4 regions of the Paraburkholderia sp. MPAMCS5 genome follow, and region 1 is predicted to be linked to each of the others. Evidence: riboswitches for the same ligand, from Rfam matches in the RefSeq annotation. Region 1 holds a riboswitch; each other region holds the start of a gene.

Region 1 (4,619 bases):
AACGCCATAACTGATGACACAGATCGGCATCCGCGGTGCTGCGCGCAAGCAGATTCGGGTCTTCTTGCAGATCGCCGGAAAACATCGCAAGCGTCTGCTGTTTGCGCGCGGCCAGCGCGACGACCTGCTCGATGCCGTATGGCCAATACGCTTCGCCGCCCAGATGATCGACCACCACGACACGCGCATGTTGCAGCACGTCTTCGACATAGAAATCGACGGAAGCGGGCTGCCGCAAATACGTGACGTTCGCGAGGCGCACGCTCGGAAACCCCTCGCCAAGACGAGGAAACACGCTCGCCAGCAGCGACAGCGTCGTGTCCGCGGAACTAAGCACGACGATGTCCGCAGGCCGCTGATCGATGCGGATCACGCCTTGCGTATCGTCGACGAAACCGCCTGGCGTGGTGCGCAGCAGATGCATATGCGCTTACGCCTGTTGCGCGGCGGTGTTCGACGCGACGGCGCCCGAAGCGTCAACGCGCGTTGCCGCGCCAAGCGCCGCGTCGAACGCACGTTGCAAAGCGGCTTGATCGAGATCTTCGCCGATCAGCACGAAGCGGCTTTCGCTGCCCTCGCCTGCCTGCCAGCGTCGATCGAAATAACTGTCGAAGCGGCGGCCCACGCCTTGAATGACGAGGCGCATCGGCGCACCCGGCAATGCCGCGAAGCCTTTTACGCGGTAAATCGTGTTCGCCTCGACGAGCCGCTGCAACGCGGCGATCACCGCTTCACGCGAAGGCACGTTGGCATGCACGACCATCGAATCGAATTCGTCGTGGTGATGGTCGGCGTCGTCCGCCGAACCGTGATGATCGTGACGCAAGTGGATCGTCTCTTCCGATGCCGCTTCGAGACCGAACAGCGTGTGCAGATCCAGTTGCCCCATGTGCGCGCGCACGATCTTCACTTGCGGCGGAATGTCTTCGCGGATCAACGCTTCAACCGCAATTTGCCGCGCCTCGTCGAGTAGATCGGTCTTGTTCAGGATCACGAGATCCGCCGCCGACAATTGATCTTCGAACAACTCATGCAGCGGCGACTCGTGATCGAGATTCGGATCGGCTTTGCGCTGCGCATCGACAGCAAGCGGATTCTCGGCGAACTGGCCGCTTGCGGCAGCCGGGCCGTCCACGACGGTAATCACGGCGTCCACGGTGAAACTGCTTTTGATCTGCGGCCAGTTGAAGGCCTGCACGAGCGGCTTCGGCAACGCGAGGCCCGATGTTTCGATCAGCACATGGTCGATCTGCTCGCGGCGCTCCACGAGTTTTTCCATCACCGGGAAAAATTCTTCCTGCACCGTGCAGCACAAGCAGCCGTTCGCGAGTTCATACAATTGCCCTTCGGTTTCAGCGCCGTTGTCATCGCAGCCGATGCCACAACCCTTGAGAATTTCACCGTCGATGCCGAGTTCGCCGAACTCGTTGACGATCACCGCGATGCGCTTGCCGCCCGCATGCTGAAGAATGTGCCGCAGCAGCGTGGTCTTGCCGCTACCGAGAAAGCCCGTGACGATGGTGACGGGAATCTTGCGCATCTGAGTTTGCATCGTGGAGTCCGTGCGTAGGAGTTGCACATGCCGGCCGGTGTAGTCGCGCGTGTTCGCGGCGCACGTTTGCATCGCAAGACAGGGAACGAACAACGGCATTGCCGCTAAAAGCAGGAAACGCGCAGAAAGCAGACAACGGAATCGGACATGAGGTCATGGACCGAGCGCCGCTTCCCCGCGGCGTTCGTCCTGCGTGTTCCGGCCGGTATCCGGGCTGGCGAAAGCGCCGCTTCCCCTTCCCGGACGAGTCATTTCTCGCCCAGTGGTGAGATGCCGACGCGACCTTGCGCGTGGACACCGAAGCCGGCTCCGCGGCGCCATGCAAACCATCACAGCGCCACATTTCGCTTACCGTTGCGGGGGCAGCACAGGTTGACCCGATCCGTGTCAGGCGGGCGTCCTGTTTCCCGTTTAACTGCATGCGCACGAGCGCGCACACGAGCACCAGAAGTGCGTGCGAGTGTAGGCCGCGCGCCTTCTGGCGTCAAGAAAACGCAAGCCCGGCGCGCTTATCGGACGGGGCTTGCGTGTGCTATCGTATGCGCGCGTTTGGTGCCCGCACATGCATTCGCGTGTGCAGTTAAACGGGAAACAGGCCGCGCTCGCGCGCTCAACCTGTGCTGTCCCCGCAACGGTAAGCGACCTGCGGCGCAAGGCTTTTGCTGCGCCGCGCATGCGTTTTTCAATGCCACTGTCCGACTCATTCCAGCGAATGCGGACGGGAAGGCAAAGCGCGTGAGGCCGCCAGCCCGGATACCGGCCAGACGCGGAGGCGGCCGTGCGTGTCATGCGCTCACGCCCGCCGGCAGCCGAAATCCGCGAGGGACGGATAGACCGGCGCCCAAGCACGATGCGCACCACGCGGCGAATGCGTTCGCGACCTGCGTGAGCCAGCGTGCCCGACTACGTTGCTCCGAATGACTTCGATCTCCACTGCATTGCGTTCCTTCGCCTCGCGCTCATCCGCGCCGCGCGTGTCTGCGTTCGCGGCGGCTTTACGCGCGCCTTTCATGCTGCACGCCGTTCGCGAGGCGCGATGAAACGCGCGTGGCTGATCGGCGCGGGCCCCGGCGACGTCGAGCTGATGACGCTGAAGGCGACCCGCGCGCTCGCGCAAGCGGACGTGATCCTCGTCGACGATCTCGTGAACCCGGACGTGCTGCAATTCGCGCGCGCCGATGCCGCCATCGTGCATGTCGGCAAACGCGGCGGTCATCCGTCCACGCCGCAGGAAGGCATCGTCGCGCAGATGCTCGACCATCTGCATGCGGGACACAGCGTCGCGCGCCTCAAAGGCGGCGATCCATTCGTGTTCGGCCGAGGTGGCGAAGAGCAGCGGGCGCTTCATGACGCGGGCATCGAAGTGGAAGTGATCAGCGGCATCACGGCGGGCATCGCGGCGCCGGCGGCGATCGGCATTCCGGTCACGCATCGCGATCATGCGCAAGGCGTGGTGTTCGTCACCGGGCACGGCGCGGGCAGCAACGAGCCGGATTGGGCCGCGCTCGCCGCCACGCGCATGACGCTTGTGATCTATATGGGCATGCGGCGGCTGAACGATATCGCCGGCGCATTGCTCGCGGCCGGCATGCGCGCGGACACGCCGTGCGCGGCGATTGAATCGGCGACGCGCCCCGAACAACGGCATGTGCTCGCAACCCTCGCCGATTTCGCCGATGCCGTGGCGCGCGCGCGGCTCGCCTCGCCGGCCATCGTGGTGATCGGCGGCGTAGCGTCGCTCGCGCTCGCGCGCGCGGCGGCCAGTTCATCGGGCACGCGATGAAAGCCCTGTGTGTCGGCATCGGCTGCCGCCTGCATACTTCGGCGGACGACATCGAAACGGCCGTGCGGGCCGCGCTCGGCTCGCATGCGTTCGAAGAGATTGCGCGCGTCGCTTGCATCGAAACGAAAGCGCGCGAACCGGGCTTGCTCGAGTTCTGCGCGCGGCATGCGTTGCCGCTCGAATTTTTTAGCCGCGCGCAGATTGCCGCGACGACGGTCGCGGCGCCCTCGGTGACGGTGCGCGAGCACATCGGCGTGGAAGGCGTCTGCGAGCCGTGCGCGCTGCTCGCGGCGTCGCTCCCCGTGCCGGATCGACTCTGCATGAGCACCGCCGCGCACGATCCGGCGCAATTGCACGCTGTCGCCACGGCACGCCTTATAGTCGGCAAGATCGTTCGCGGCGGCGTGACCGTCGCGATCGCATCGGCCACGCCCGCGCGCGCAGACAGCGCTAATCTCATCCAACAGGACTTTCCATGAAGACGGACCCCGAATCGCATCAACGCATGACCGAGCGCCGGCGCGAGGGGCATGAGAAAAAGCAGGCCGCCGCCACCGTCGAAAAAGGTCTGCTGATCGTCAACACCGGCACCGGCAAAGGCAAGACGACGGCCGCGTTCGGCATGGCCGTGCGCGTGCTGGGCCACGGCATGCGGCTTGGCGTGGTGCAGTTCATCAAGGGCGCGCTGCATACGTCGGAGCGCGATTTCCTCGGCGCCATCGCCACCTGCGATTTCGTCACGATGGGCGACGGCTACACCTGGAACACGCAGAACCGCGACGCCGACATGGCCACCGCGCGCAAAGGCTGGGACGAGGCGCGCCGCATGATCGAAAGCGGCGACTATCAGATGGTGATCCTCGACGAGCTGAACACCGTGCTCAAGTACGAATACCTGCCGCTCGACGAAGTCCTGTCCGTGCTGAACGCGCGCCCCGAGATGCTGCATGTGGTCGTCACCGGCCGTCATGCGCCCGATGCGCTGATCGAAGCCGCCGACCTCGTCACCGAAATGCGGATCGTCAAGCATCCGTATCGCGAGCAAGGCGTGAAGGCGCAACGCGGCGTGGAGTTCTAAGCGATGCCCGCGTGCCCCGCGCTCTTCATCAGCGCGCCCGCGTCGGGTCAAGGCAAGACCACGATCACGGCGGGTCTCGCGCGCTACCATCGGCGGCTCGGGCGGCGTGTGCGCGTGTTCAAAACCGGACCCGACTTTCTCGATCCGATGATCCTCGCGCGCGCGAGCGGCGCGCCCGTGCTGTCGCTCGATCTATGGATGGTCGG
Region 2 (4,619 bases), on a different contig from region 1:
GAATGTCGGACGGATCGGACGTGTTGTCGTCGAGCAGCAGCACCGTGCACTCGCGCGTGGCGAAATAGCGTTTGAGCGCGAGAATCTGACGCCGGTAGCGCAGCGGATTCTGCGACAGCAGGCGCAACTCGGAGAGGCTGTCGAGCACGATGCGCGTGGGTTTGACTTCATCCACCTGCGCGATCACGTTGCGCACTGTCTCGCCCAGTTCGACTTCGGCGGGATGCAGCACGGTCTGCTCGAATTGCGGGTCGAGGCCTTCGTCGGAAAGGAGTTCGAGAACCTTGAAACCGCTGATGTCCCAGCCGTGGCTCTCGGCGACCGCGATCAGTTCGTCACGCGTCTCGGACAGCGTCACGTACAAACCCACCTGCCCTTCGTCGACGCCCTTGAGTAAAAATTGCAAGGCGAGGGTCGTTTTACCCGTGCCTGGCGCTCCTTCCACGAGGTACATGCGTTGGGGCGTGAGACCGCCTCCCAGAATATTATCGATCCCCTCGATTCCCGAGTGCAGACGGGTTGGGGCGTGACTGGCGGCGTCGTTTGACATGATGTAGTTATCGCGTGGATGAGCGGGCTGACAGATCGATCAGCCGGTATCGCGGGGACGCAAGTTGTGTGCCTGACGCCCAGTCAGCGAAGCAGCATGCAGACGAGCCGCGGCATCAAACGTGCAATAAGGGAACACGTGTGCCACTTTTCGAGGACGTGCCGCCATGAGAACCCACAAGCCACTTGTCGCCGCGCTCGCTGTTGCGGCGTTCTGCGGCCTCGCGCCGTGTTCCGCCAGTGCGGACGATTCGCCGAGCCCTTGCGCGTCGCTCAAACGGATCGTGGCTGCCGCGCCGAACGGGCTGGCCGCGCTGACACCGGACGACGGCAAAGGCGTCGCCGAGCCCTACGGTGACGACGCGCAATGCGGGTCGTCACGTGGAAGCTATCAATGCATGTGGACGCCGCATCGCGATTCGGGCTCGACAGCCGATGCGTTGCAAGCCGTCGCGGCCGATATCGCTTCGTGTTTGCCGGACGCGACGCACGATCAGAATTCGCCGGGACGTCAGCATTTTTATCTGGGCGCGCGAGGCAAGCGCACGGACATTACGTTGATGCCTGCCGGTTCGGGCAAGCTGCGTTTGTCAGTGACGGGGAAGTAGCGCGTGTTCAAAGCGCGGACTCGATGTCAGCGCGACGACGGCTGCCATGTCCAGCCGCGCCGCTGCGAGCGCTGGAGCGTCACGACGGCGAGCGGTGCGATTTCAATGCGTGAGTAGATGGCCGGCGATGCGCCCAATACATGCACGATCGCCGCGCGCATCACCGGCGCATGCGTGACGGCGACGATGTCGCGCGTGTGATTCGTCGCGTGGCCCGGCGCGACATTGAGCGCGTCGAGCCATTCGCCGATGCGCTTCACGAGTTGACCGAACGACTCGCCGCCGTGAGGCGCGGCTTCGGGATCGCGCGTCCACGCGGACAGTTCGTCGGGCATGTCGGCGGCGAGGTCCGCCAGGCGCAGTCCGCGCCAGGCGCCGTAATCGAGATCCGCGAGACCGGGTTCCACGGTTGCCGTGAAGCCGAGCGCCGATGCCGTGTCGCGCGCGCAAAGGGCCGGACTCACGAAGGCGAGCGCATCGCCGGCAAGGGGCAAATGGGCGCGCGCGGCCTGCGCGTCGGTCAGGCCGCGCGCGTCGAGCGGATCGTCGGCGGGAATGCGGCCCGCGCGCATCGCGGCGGTCGGTGCATGGCTGATGAGCGACAGCCGTAGATTCATTCGTCACTTCCCCTGAAAACTGCGTGTGCGGTCGCGAAACGCGGGCGCCGAAGTTTAGCGCGTAGAATAGCCGCACTGCGAAGCGCGGAAGCCGGTGAGAGCCCGGCGCGGTCGCGCCACTGTAATCGGCAGCATGTGCCGAAAGCCAGACCTGAGCTTCGCACCATTCCTTTGTAATCGACTACGGGGCGCGTTACCCCAGGAGATGTCCATCATGACTGAAGCTGTTTTCGATCCCGTCCGCCAGCCGGCCATTCAACCCACGCCGATTCCGCTGCGTGAGCTGCTGCCTTGGGCCGTTTTCGGCGGATTGCTGCTGTTGCTCGCGCTGTATTTCGTCGGCGCGGAACAGGGCGCGACTTCTCTGGTGCCTGGCATGTACGTGCATGAGTTCGTGCACGACGGCCGCCATCTGCTCGGCTTTCCCTGCCACTAACGGAGCAGAACATGGTCGGTAGATTATTGTTGCGCGGCATGCTTGCAGGCATCGCCGCGGGACTGCTCACGTTCGCGTTCGCGCGCGTGGCAGGCGAGCCGCAGGTCGATCGGGCGATCGCCTTCGAAGAAAAAGCCGATGTCGCGAGCGGTGCGACGCATGGGCATGATCATGCGGGCGCGCAGGAGGAACACGCACACGAGGAGGCACTCGTCAGCCGCGATGTACAGGCCGGATGGGGCTTGCTGACCGGCGTCGTGGCATACGGCGCGGCGTTCGGCGGACTGTTCTCGCTGGTCTTTGCGTACGCGTACGGGCGAGTGGGCGCGATGAGCGCGCGCGCGTTGTCGGCGTGGCTTGCGCTGGGCGCTTTCGTCGCGCTCGTGATCGTTCCGAACATCAAGTATCCGGCGAATCCACCTGCGGTCGGCGACCCGGAAACGATCGGAATGCGCACGGGTCTCTTCTTTCTGATGATCGCGATTTCCCTCGCGACGCTGGTTTTTTCGCTGAAGGTTCGACGTCGGGCAGCGATGAAGCTCGGCGCATGGAACGGCTCGATCGTGGCGGGGCTGGTGTTTGTCGCGGTCATTGCGGCGGTTCAGATTTCGATGCCGGTTATCGACGAAGTGCCGGCCGCCTTTCCTGCCGCGCTGCTCTGGAAATTCCGCGTGGCGGCGCTCGGCATGCAGGCGATCATGTGGTTGACGATCGGGCTTCTGTTCGGCGCGCTGGTCGAGCGGGGCGAGTCGGCGCGTTTGACGGCTCGCGCGGCGGCGCGGTCGGTTTAATGTTGGCGGCGCTTGTTTTGTGAGCGCCGCCGCACAGTTCGTTGCGGCGCTGCGCAACGAGAGATAAACCAGTCGCGTCAAGTAGTTGGCGTGGTTTTGGGGCGGTTGTCCACAGGCTTGTGAACAAAATGTGTTGATAACTCCTGCCTTATCCCCGTCGCTTCATCGCCCGGAAAAAACCTCAGCTCGCGTCGTGAAAAATGATGCCGAGGGTATGCCGTTCCCCCGATCTCAACCGACTCACGCCATGCCGCAAATTCACGCGATAAGCCCCGCGCGATCCCTGCACCGGCCGATGATGCACGGCGAACACCACGGCATCGCCCTTGCGTAGCGGCACGACTTCCGCGCGAGATTGCATACGCGGACGCTGCTCCGTCATCACGAACTCACCGCCCGTAAAATCTTCGCCGGGTTCCGACAGCAAAATCGCAACCTGCAGCGGAAACACGTGTTCGCCGTAAAGATCCTGATGCAGGCAGTTGTAGTCGTCGGTGGCGTATTGCAGGATCAACGGTGTCGGACGCGTCTGGCCGGCAGCGTGACAGCGCTCGATAAATTCGGCGTGCTCCTGTGGATAGCGAATGTCGATTCCCATCACCTCGTTCCACCGGTTCGCCACCGGCACGAGACGCGGATAAAGCTCGCGGCGCAAGTCCGCGATCAACGCGGGCAGCGGATACGCAAAGTATTGGTATTCGCCGCGGCCAAAGCCATGCCGCGCCATCACGACGCGGCTGCGGAACAGCGCCTCGCGCGGATAGAGCGCGGTGAGCGCGTCGCATTCGTGCGCGCTCATGAGGCCGTGCAACATCGCGCAACCATAGCCGTTCAGCTCTTCTTCTACATTGAACCAGTCGATTGCCTCGATGCGCCGCGCCAGATCGAGCTTCGGCTTGGGCTTCGGCGATTGCGGCGTGCGTGGGTCTTTCGCCAGCGTGTTCATGCGTGTCTTCCTCAACGGTCATCGAACGATAATTGAGTGTAAGCGCGCCTTTCACGCCGCGCACTCCGACTCTTGCATTGCAATTTTTTCGCCGTGCAGCGTGCATTTTATGATCCGGATACGCGTGCGGCGCGCCGCGTGCAGAGGATGAAAACGCTGCGCGTTCATGGAGTTGAGCGACTCTTGCGCAGGTTGTCCACAGGCTTATGAACGGTTTCTGTGGACAAGACTCGCGCGGCCTGGCCCGAACTCATTCGGCTGCGAGTCGTGCGCTTACCGTCCCTTACCGTCGTTCAAGTTTCGATGCGTCACGGTCGATAGCTCCTGTAACCGGCTCTGCGCCGAACGCCTTGAAGCAATGAACGGAGCTTGCCATGCAAATCGACAGCGCGTCGCCGTCAACACTACAAGCAACTGATCGCGCGACGAAGAACGCTTTGACATCGTCCATCAAGGAAAACGCTGCGACGGCTGCGGGTTCCGGCGCGCCGAATGTCTCGAATGCGTCCGAACAGAATGACGCCGTGCAAATTTCTACTCGAGGCGCCGCGGCGGCGGCTCAGGATGGAAGTTCAGTCGACGGCACAAACACGGCGGATTCCGCAAGCGAGGGCGCATCGGCCGCGGACCCTTCGGCGGTGAAGTCGTTTGCGTATGGCACGCTCGGGCTCG
Region 3 (4,619 bases), on a different contig from region 1:
CCGTAGCCGCCCAGCTTGCCGCTGCTGTCTTCACGCGGGCCGCTCACGATCCACTCGCCGCCCACGCGCCATCCCGCGATACTGCGATTCACCGCCAGCGAAGCGAAACGCCGCGCGCGCCGCACGAGGTCCACATCGTTGTCGAGATCGACGGGATTTTGCAGCGTCACGGACGCGCGCACGTCGGTCCTGCCCACATGTCCGCTCCACGATCCTTCCAGTCCCTGCACTTTCGCATGGCCCACGTTTTCGGCGAGATAAATGCCGGGCGTCACTTGCTGATAGTCGATCAGATTCGAATAACGCGTCTGGAAAGCACTCAAACGCATCACGCCGAGCGCAGTGGACGCGTACTGCAACGCGGCTTCGATCGAATGGCTGCGCTCGGGTTTGATCGACGGATTGCCGCTCAACGGATAGTACAGATCGTCGAAACTCGGCGCGCGAAACGCATCCGAATAACTCGCGCTGACCTTCCAATGCGACGTGATGTCAAAGCCGTAGCCGAGATAGTAACTGTTCGCTCCGCCGAAATCGGAGTACTGGTCGCGCCGCACGTTGGCCTGAATCTGGCTGCGCCCGAAGCGTCCCGTGTAGCCGGCAAAGCCCGAATCCACGTGACGGGCGGGCGCCGCAAACGTATCCGAGTCGAGGCTCTGGTCCAGATGCTCGTAGCCGAGCTGCAACTTCTGCTGCGAGGCGAGCGCGAAATCGTTCTGCCACGTGTACTGCCGGTTGTCGGTGTCGAAGCGGCCGTTATACAGGCCGTTAGTGTTCGACACGCTGCGATCGTCGCCTTCCGACACGATGAAGTGCGTGGTCCACCAGTCGGTCGGCTTGCCGTTCGCAAACGCGGAAACCTGGCGCACTTTCGTGTACAGGTTGTTCAGATCGGTCGGCACGCCGTACGCGTTGTCGTAGCTGTTGTTGCCGTTCGACTGGAAATAGCTGACGCCCGCGTCCCACTTGTCGCTGAACTTGTGACGCAACGAAGCGGACATGCTTTCGTTCAGATAGCCGTTTGCGTTCGGGTTCACGTTGGGCCCCTCGCGCGGATTGATCGACGAAAAGCCGTCGTCTTTCGAGCGCGCGAGCGAAATGCTGAAGGTGGTGCGGCCGTCTTTATCCAAGGCGCCGTTCGCGCCGACCTGCTGCGTCTGCGTGTGATAGCTGCCGTAGCCCACCGAAAAGTTGAAACGCGGCGGATGATCGCCACCGTCTTTCGTGAAGACCTGGACCACGCCGCCGATCGCGCCCGATCCGTATAACGCGGAGACATTGCCGTTCACCACTTCCACATGATCGATCTGATCGAGCGGAATCTGCGCGATTTGCGCGGCGCCGAGACTCACCGAGTCGACCCGCACGCCGTCGATCAACACCAGCGATTGCGTCGACGACGCGCCGCGCAAATACAGGCTCGTCGTCGAACCAGGGCCACCTGTGCGCGAGATTTGCGCACCGGGTGCGAGTTGCAGAAGGCCGGGCAGATCGGTCGCGGTGGTATCGGCGAGATCCTGCTGATCGAACAGCGAGGTCTGCGGAATCGTGTCGGCAAGCGCTTGCGGTCCGCGCTCCGCCGTCACGACGACCGGCGATAACACAGTGAGCGATGAATCCGCGCTTGCGGGCGCGGCGGCGGATGAGCTTGCTTCGGCTGGCGCGATTGCGCCAGTTACAGACGACGCAGACGCGCTCGCGGCGGTCTGGGCGAGGACGACATGCGGCAGCCCTGCAAAAGCGAGCAATGCCGCGCGGGCGATAGGGGACAGCATGGAGTGAGTTTCCCGTGGATGGCGTGCGCGGCCTGCTTCCCCGCAGGCCTTCGCGTAACGAGGCGCGTCCACTTGCACTATTTCACGGGCGCGCCCCTCCCTCTGGCCGGTATCCGGGCTGACGACATATCGATCCCGCCTTCCCACGCGTGACGCGCAGTGGCACACTCGCGTGTTGAACCTGAACACACGATGGGGATCGAATTGCAAGCGCCAACTGCAATGACGAATGCGGTCGCTTACCGTTGCGGGGGCAGCGCAGGTTCGCGCGCGCAGAGAAACCACGCGCCCTGCTTCCCGTTTAACTGCGCGCACAGTGAGGACATGCGCGCGGGCACCAGAGTGCGGGCAGTGTATGAGCGCCCTCGGGGTCAGTCAAGAATGCGGGCCGCGCGTGAATCGATCGGAAGGTACGGAGTTGGTCCGGCGCAATCTTCGCCACATGAGTACTTTTTCATCTTCAGTCGAAAAATACCTGCAAAAAGCGGTGTTGTTACGTCTCGAAACGAGACAATTGTCGGAACGTGCGACATTCCGCGCTAAAATGCGATGTCTTTAGAGGACGCAGCACATGCTCACCGAACTCGAATCACTCTCACAGAATATCGGCAAGCTGATCGCGATCAGCCAGCGCCACAATGAAGCGCGCGTCGCGCTCGAAGAGCAACTCGCCCAATCGCGCGCCGAAGCGGAAGCGGCGCGCACGGAACTTGCGCTGCTGCGCGAAGAACGCGATGCACTGCAAGCGGAACGCGACGCGCTCTCCGCCAAGATTGACGACGCTCAAGTGCGTCTGAACGCGATCCTCGAAAAATTGCCGCGTGCGCGCGCGCACAACGAGCCGGATAACCAGCTCGATCTGCTCGAACCCGCTCAGCACCAAGTCGAAGCAGAGAGCGACGCCACTCGCCACGGAGAAAATGCATGACCACCAAGCAGATCGAAGTTTCGATTCTCGGCGTGCCCTATCGTCTCGCGTGCTCGCCGGAAACGGAAGGCGCGCTGCTCGAGGCAGTGGCACGAGTCGACGCCGAGATGTCGAAGATCCGCAATAACAGCAACGTGCGCGGCACGGATCGCATTGCAGTCATGGCTGCGCTCTCGCTGGCATCGGAACTGCTTAAGCTGCAAACCAGCGTGCGTCACGGAGAAGCATTTCCCGCTGAAGAAATCCGGCGTACAATGCATCAAATGAACGAACAGTTGGGCACTGTCATCGCGCAGTACAGCATGCAGTAAGTAGCACGTAGTGAGCCACAAGTAGTGAGCAACAAGTAGTGGCCGGTCTGCGGATCGGCCGGATTCAAACAAAGCAAATGAGAAGTACCTGAGCAGCGTGCGTGAGGAAAGTGAGAGCATGTACGCACAACACTCAGCAAACGTTTGAATTGAATCGTTTCAGCTTCATCGGTTTAGCTTCCCTGCCTGGTTCGCCAAGGTCATATATTCCTTGAACCAATGCCATGTGCACGGTTGCGGAAATTTGTAGCACGGGCGTGCGCGTCACTCTGTCTGATGTACCCGAAGTGCTGCTAACTGCGACCAATTCTGAACCCCCGGTTCAGGATGCCGGCCTAGCGGCTAAGGCGGGGACCTTATTTAAAACGGCATCGGACTTCGGTTCGATGCCGTTTTTGTTTGGGCCTCGCGTTCACCTGCGTCTTCAACCTCTAACGTTCAATTCGATTCATGCGCTACTGGCTAATGAAGTCCGAACCGGACGAAGCAAGCATCGACCATCTCGCCCACGCGCCGCATCGAACGCTGCCGTGGACCGGCGTGCGCAACTATCAGGCGCGCAACTTCATGCGCGACGTGATGCAGGTCGGCGACGGCGTGCTGTTCTATCACTCGAGTTGTCCCGAGCCCGGTATTGCGGGCCTCGCCGAAGTGGCGTCCACCGCTTATCCCGACCCGACTCAGTTCGACAGGAAGAGCCCGTACTACGACGCGAAGTCATCGCAGGAAACGCCGCGCTGGCTGCTCGTCGATGTCGTGTTCAAGAAGAAGATTCCGCTCATTTCACTCGCCGCTTTGCGCGAGCACGAAGAACTTAAAGACATGCGCGTGCTCGCGAGAGGCAACCGTCTGTCGATCACGCCCGTGACCGAAGCCGAGTGGCGCTTCATCACGACTCGGCTCGCTTGAGCCTGCCGTCTCGCGACACAGCAAAGGTTGCAGCAAGGTGAAATCGGGGAACCAAGGCTAGATGACAGGCGCCTAAAGAACCTGCCACGACCTGCGATGCGCAAGGCGCGTGCCACGGCGCGGCGCTTTATGCAAAGCCTGCGCAACCCTGTTCCAGCAAGGAGTCCAACAATGACGAAAACCACCGCACGTGCACTCGCTTTCGCGCTTGTCTGCGCCGCGCCCGCCGCGCTCGCGCTCACACCCGTCGCCGCGCGCGCGCAAACTGTCGCGCCGTATCAACCGGCCGGCGTGCTGTCGCTGAATGCACAGGCGAGCGCGGAAGTGCCGCAAGACGTTGTCGATATCACGCTCTTTTACGAGCAGGAAGCGAGCGATCCGTCGGCGCTCACGTCAACGCTCAATCAGCGCGCCGATTCGGCGCTGCAAAAAGCCAAGGGCGTGAGCGGCGTGACCGCGCGCACGGGCTCGTTCTCGATTTATCCGTCCACCGATCGCGACGGGCGTATCTCCGCATGGCGCGGCCGCACGGAGATCGTGCTGGAATCGCACGACTTCGCCGCGGCGTCGAAGCTCGCGGGGCAAATGGCGTCCATCATGCAGGTCGGCAACGTGCAGTTCTCGCTGTCGCCCGCCGCGCAGCGCGCCGCCGAACAGAAGCTCACCGCCGACGCGATCCGGTCGTTTCGCGAGCAG
Region 4 (4,619 bases), 100 kb from region 1:
CTGCTGCGCGTCGTGCAAATGCGCCTCGACGATGCTGAACGCGTTACCCTTCTTGCCCTTCGCGACGAAGTACGCGACCACCGGCGCCGCCTTCAGCAGACGTAGCGCCTTCAGCGTGATGAGTTCCGGGTCGCCAGGTCCGACGCCGAGTCCGAAAAGACGTCCCGTGCGTGATTGCTGCGCCATCATTCGACCTCCGTCGCGAGCGCATTGATCGCGGCCGCGGCCATCGCGCTGCCGCCGCGCCGCCCGTGGACGACCACATAAGACACGCCGCGGCTGTCCTGCGCCAGCATGGCTTTCGACTCCGCCGCGCCGACAAAGCCGACCGGGAAGCCGAGAATCAGCGCGGGCTTCGGCGCACCGGCATCGAGCATGTCGAGCAGATGAAAGAGCGCCGTCGGCGCGTTGCCGATCACGACGACGCTGCCCGCCAGATGCGGGCGCCACAATTCGAGCGCGGCGGCCGAGCGCGTGTTGCCGAGTTCGCGGGCGAGCGCGGGCACGTCGGCGTGAGCGAGCGTGCAGATCACCTCGTTGTTCGCGGGCAGCCGCGCGCGGGTGATGCCTTGCGCGACCATGCCGGCATCGCAGAGAATCGGCGCGCCTTGCGCGAGCGCCGCGCGGCCCGCCGCGCCCGCGTGGGCGGAAAACGCGAGATCGTCGATCACGTCGACCATTCCGCATGCGTGGATCACGCGCACCGCGAGCTTTTCGAGGTCGGCGGGCATGCGCGAGAGGTCGGCTTCGGCGCGGATCGTCGCGAAGGATTGGCGATAGATCTCCTGAGCGTCGCGAATGTAATCAAGCATCGGTGTTACTCCGGGCGAGGCGCGCGAGCGTGTCGGCGGCCTGTTCGATCGTCAGTTGGCGCGCGACGCATGGGCCGAAGCCTGGCGTGCCGTCGCGTCGATAAAGGTCGTAGCGGCCTGGCGCGACCGCGAGCAGCGTGAAGGGCGCGCAATGCGCGGCGGCGCACGAGCGCGGGCAACCGCTCAGGTGCACGTCGAGGTTCGGCGGCAGATACGTTGCGAGTTTGAGCGCGTCGGCCTTGGTGTCGGCGAGACTCTTCGCGCAGCCGCTCGAACCCGTGCACGCGATGAGCCGCGCGAGCGCGTCGGCGGGATCGCACGCGAAACCGCGCTCGCGTAGCGCGGCAAGCACGACGGGCACCGCGTGCGACGCGATGTCCGGCAGCAGCACGCTTTGCCATGGCGTGATGCGCAGCGCGCCGCCGCCATGTTGCCGCGCGATGGCGGCGAGGCCGCGCAGCGTGTTGGCATCGAGACGGCCGAGCGGCGGCTGGCCGCCCACATGCCACGTGCCCGCGCTACGTTGAGCGTGCGCGCCGAGGCGCAACGCGGCATCGGCGGGCGTGTTGCGGCGCCAGTTGACGAGCGCTGCGTCGCGCGTCAAGGGGAAATCGACATGGGCTTGTGCGTGCCGCAGGATCGCATCGGCGCAATGTGCGGCGAGCAGATGACGCATGCGCGTGGCATCGGCGGCGGCAAGGTCGAGGAACGCGTGCAGCAGCGCGCGAACCAGCGCCGGGACTTGCGCGGGCGATACCGAGGCCAGTGCGCCGCTGCCGTTTTGCACGGTCGCATCCGTTTGCGCCGGCGCGGTGGCGGGCGGCGGACAACCTGCGAGACCGAACACAAAGCGCACGTCGCCCGAGGCATCGTGCGACGCCGCGAGCCACACATCATGCGGATGATCGAGCCGCGCGAGCCGCTCGCCGCCATCCACGAGCAGCGCGAATTTCGGCGACAGCGCCGCGAAACGCGCGTCGCGTTGCAGCATCGCGAGCAGTGCGGCGCTAAGCGGCCGGGTGTCGAATAGCGCAAACGGATCGCGGCCCGCGAGGGGGCTGATCATCACGTTGCGGACGTCGTCGGCATGTTGCGCTTGTTGCGCGTGTTGCGCTTGTTGCGTGTAGGGAGCGGCGGCGCCGGCATCGTGCAACGGCCCGAGCCCGGCATCGGTCAACGCGGCGATCAACCCGGCTTCATGGCCGCCGCGCACGCCGCGCACCTGCACGTTCGCGCGATTCGTCAACTCGATGACGCCGCTCGCATGGCGCTCGCTCGCGTCTGCCATCGCCTCGGCCTGAGCCGCGCTCAACGCGCCGCCCGGCAGCTTGATCCGGCAGATGCCGCCGTCGCGCGCGGCGACGATCCGCACGAGCCCCGGGCACGCCGAGGGCCGCGGCGCACAAGCCGCGTCGGGCAAAACAGTGGTGGGCGAAGCTGGATTCAAGACGGACACCGCGGTTAGCGTCGCGCGACGGCCCGAGCATGCGTCAAGCGGCATGGCTGCGGCATCGGTACACCCCGCCCGATGTTGGCTGGCACGAACAGTCTGGCCGGCAGGTCTCCTGGCTCACAGGTCGTCGTCCGCCGCTGCCTTCCCGGATGAACCAGTGGCGCGTTGCGCAGGCGGACTCGCTGCATACAGTTGCGGGGGCAGCCGCAGCGGCACCGTATTCTCCGCTGTGTTCCCTGTTAGGCCCCGAAGGGCACCGGCGGCTGTATTATGCCTTTTTTCGAATAGCACAACGAGGCTGGACGCTTTGACCGGCGTGGCACAGCGCATGATTTGAAGATACAGAACGAGGATGGATGCATGCCGGCATGGCTGACCGTGGTGGGCATAGGCGATGACGGCTATGCCGGTTTGGGACGGTCCGCGCGGCGCGCGTTGCTTGACGCGTCGGTGATTTACGGCGGCGAGCGGCATCTGTCGATGCTGCCCGCGCGCCTCGCCGCGCGCCGCGCCGCGTGGCCGCGTCCGTTCGATCTCGCGCCCTTGCTCGCCGAGCGTGGCGGGTCCGTTTGCGTGCTCGCGAGCGGCGATCCGATGCTGTTCGGCGTGGGTGCGACGCTCGCGCGGCAGTTGCCCGCCGACGAATTGCGCGTGCTGCCCGCGCCGTCGTCCTTGTCGCTTGCGGCCGCGCGGCTCGGCTGGCCGCTCCAGGACGTCGCGACGGTCTCGCTGGTCGGCCGGCCTCTGGCTGCGCTGAACGCGTCCCTGCACGACGGCGCACGCGTGTTCGTGCTGAGCGCGGACGGCCGCACGCCCGCCGCGCTGGCCGGCTTGCTGAACGCGCGCGGCTTCGGCGCCACGCGCATGACCGTGCTCGAACATCTCGGCGGCGACCGCGAGCGGCGCATCGACGGCCGCGCGGATCAATGGTCCGCGGGCGAGGCCGCCGCGCTCAATCTGATCGCACTCGACTGCCGCGCAACCGAAGGCGCGCCGCGTCTGCCGCTTACCTGCGGCTTGCCCGACGACGCGTTCCGGCACGACGGCCAGTTGACCAAGCGCGATGTCCGCGCGATCACGCTCGCGCGCCTCGCGCCGACGCCCGGTGAATTGCTGTGGGACGTGGGCGCGGGCAGCGGCTCGATCGGCATCGAATGGATGCGCGCGCATCCGGGCTGCCGTGCGATCGCCATCGAAGGGCATGCGGAGCGCCAGCGCTTCATCGAACACAATCGCGATGCGTTGGGCGTGCCCGGCCTGCAACTCGTCGCGGGACGCGCGCCGCAGGCGCTCGAAGGACTGCCCGCGCCGGACGCGGTGTTTATCGGCGGCGGGGTGACGGCGGCGGGCGTGCTCGAAGCGTGCTGGGCGAACCTGCGCGAAGGCGGACGGCTGGTGGCCAACGCGGTCACGTTGCAAGGCGAGGCCGCGCTGGCCGCATGGCGCGAGCGTCACGGCGGCGCGCTCACGCGCATTGCGCTGGCCGACGCGCAACCGCTCGGCGGCTTCGATACGTGGCGTCAGGCGCTGCCGATCACCTTGCTCGACGTGGTGAAGCGTGCCGCCGGCCAGAGCGTGGTCAGCGGCCCACCCGCCGGTTCATCCGCCTGACCGCGATGCGTGACGAAACTCCCGAACAACCCGCGCCGCTGCGCAGCGGCTATACGACGGGCAGTTGCGCGACGGCGACGTCGCTGGCGGCGGCGCGTCTGCTGCTCGCCGGTGTCGTGAGCGACGTCGCCGAAATCGTGTTGCCGAAGGGCCAGCATGTGCCGATGCCGCTCGTGTTCTGCCGCCTGAGCGACGATGGAGCCGAAGCGGGCACGATCAAGGACGCCGGCGACGATCCCGACGTCACGCACGGCGCGGTCGTGTTCGCGCGCGTGCGGCTCGTCGCGGAGGCGGGCGTGGTGTTTCGCGCGGGGCCGGGCGTGGGCACGGTGACGCGCGCGGGACTCACGCTCGCGGTCGGCGAACCGGCGATCAATCCGGTGCCGCGCCAGATGATGCGCGAGCATCTCGCGGAACTCGCGGCCGAGCACGCGTATGGCGGCGGCTTTGAAGTGACGATCGGCGTGGAAGACGGCGAAGCGCTCGCGCTCAAGACGATGAACCCGCGGCTCGGCATTCTCGGCGGCCTGTCGATATTGGGCACGACCGGCATCGTGCGGCCGTTTTCGTGCTCGGCGTATATCGCGTCGATCCATCAAGGGATCGACGTCGCGCGCGCGAACGGCTACGCGCATCTCGCCGCGTGCACCGGCAACGCGAGCGAAGACGCGATGCGCGCGCACTACGGCTTGCCCGACATTGCGCTGATCGAAATGGGCGACTTCGTGGGCGCGGTGCTCAAG

Evidence for each region. A riboswitch is a leader RNA that binds a small molecule or an ion and turns the genes downstream of it on or off. The one in region 1 is predicted to bind cobalamin.
Region 2: another riboswitch for cobalamin. It lies ahead of VOM14_RS29495 (CbtB domain-containing protein); the one in region 1 lies ahead of cobA (uroporphyrinogen-III C-methyltransferase).
Region 3: another riboswitch for cobalamin. It lies ahead of VOM14_RS16905 (TonB-dependent receptor domain-containing protein); the one in region 1 lies ahead of cobA (uroporphyrinogen-III C-methyltransferase).
Region 4: another riboswitch for cobalamin. It lies ahead of cobG (precorrin-3B synthase); the one in region 1 lies ahead of cobA (uroporphyrinogen-III C-methyltransferase).

Annotation. Positions count from the first base shown of each region.
Region 1 covers NZ_JAYXBK010000004.1:548,498-553,116, reverse strand. Annotated here, with positions in the region: gene cobN (cobaltochelatase subunit CobN) at 1-424, opposite strand, end outside; gene cobW (cobalamin biosynthesis protein CobW) at 431-1,552, opposite strand; cobalamin riboswitch at 1,736-2,016, opposite strand; cobalamin riboswitch at 2,086-2,331, shown strand; gene cobA (uroporphyrinogen-III C-methyltransferase) at 2,589-3,335, shown strand; gene VOM14_RS12775 (cobalamin biosynthesis protein) at 3,332-3,814, shown strand; gene cobO (cob(I)yrinic acid a,c-diamide adenosyltransferase) at 3,811-4,413, shown strand; gene VOM14_RS12765 (cobyrinate a,c-diamide synthase) at 4,417-4,619, shown strand, end outside.
Region 2 covers NZ_JAYXBK010000022.1:68,735-73,353, forward strand. Annotated here, with positions in the region: gene VOM14_RS29480 (ATPase domain-containing protein) at 1-550, opposite strand, end outside; gene VOM14_RS29485 (hypothetical protein) at 717-1,157, shown strand; gene VOM14_RS29490 (histidine phosphatase family protein) at 1,184-1,774, opposite strand; adenosylcobalamin (AdoCbl) riboswitch at 1,851-1,937, shown strand; gene VOM14_RS29495 (CbtB domain-containing protein) at 1,989-2,210, shown strand; gene VOM14_RS29500 (CbtA family protein) at 2,222-3,001, shown strand; gene VOM14_RS29505 (2OG-Fe(II) oxygenase) at 3,183-3,947, opposite strand; gene VOM14_RS29510 (hypothetical protein) at 4,322-4,619, shown strand, end outside.
Region 3 covers NZ_JAYXBK010000006.1:397,791-402,409, forward strand. Annotated here, with positions in the region: gene VOM14_RS16905 (TonB-dependent receptor domain-containing protein) at 1-1,775, opposite strand, end outside; cobalamin riboswitch at 1,863-2,132, opposite strand; gene VOM14_RS16910 (ATPase) at 2,347-2,703, shown strand; gene VOM14_RS16915 (cell division protein ZapA) at 2,700-3,014, shown strand; RNA gene ssrS (6S RNA) at 3,191-3,372, shown strand; gene VOM14_RS16925 (EVE domain-containing protein) at 3,465-3,923, shown strand; gene VOM14_RS16930 (SIMPL domain-containing protein) at 4,095-4,619, shown strand, end outside.
Region 4 covers NZ_JAYXBK010000004.1:444,017-448,635, forward strand. Annotated here, with positions in the region: gene VOM14_RS12270 (precorrin-2 C(20)-methyltransferase) at 1-186, opposite strand, end outside; gene VOM14_RS12275 (precorrin-8X methylmutase) at 186-812, opposite strand; gene cobG (precorrin-3B synthase) at 805-2,268, opposite strand; cobalamin riboswitch at 2,351-2,539, opposite strand; gene cbiE (precorrin-6y C5,15-methyltransferase (decarboxylating) subunit CbiE) at 2,626-3,876, shown strand; gene VOM14_RS12290 (cobalt-precorrin-5B (C(1))-methyltransferase) at 3,882-4,619, shown strand, end outside.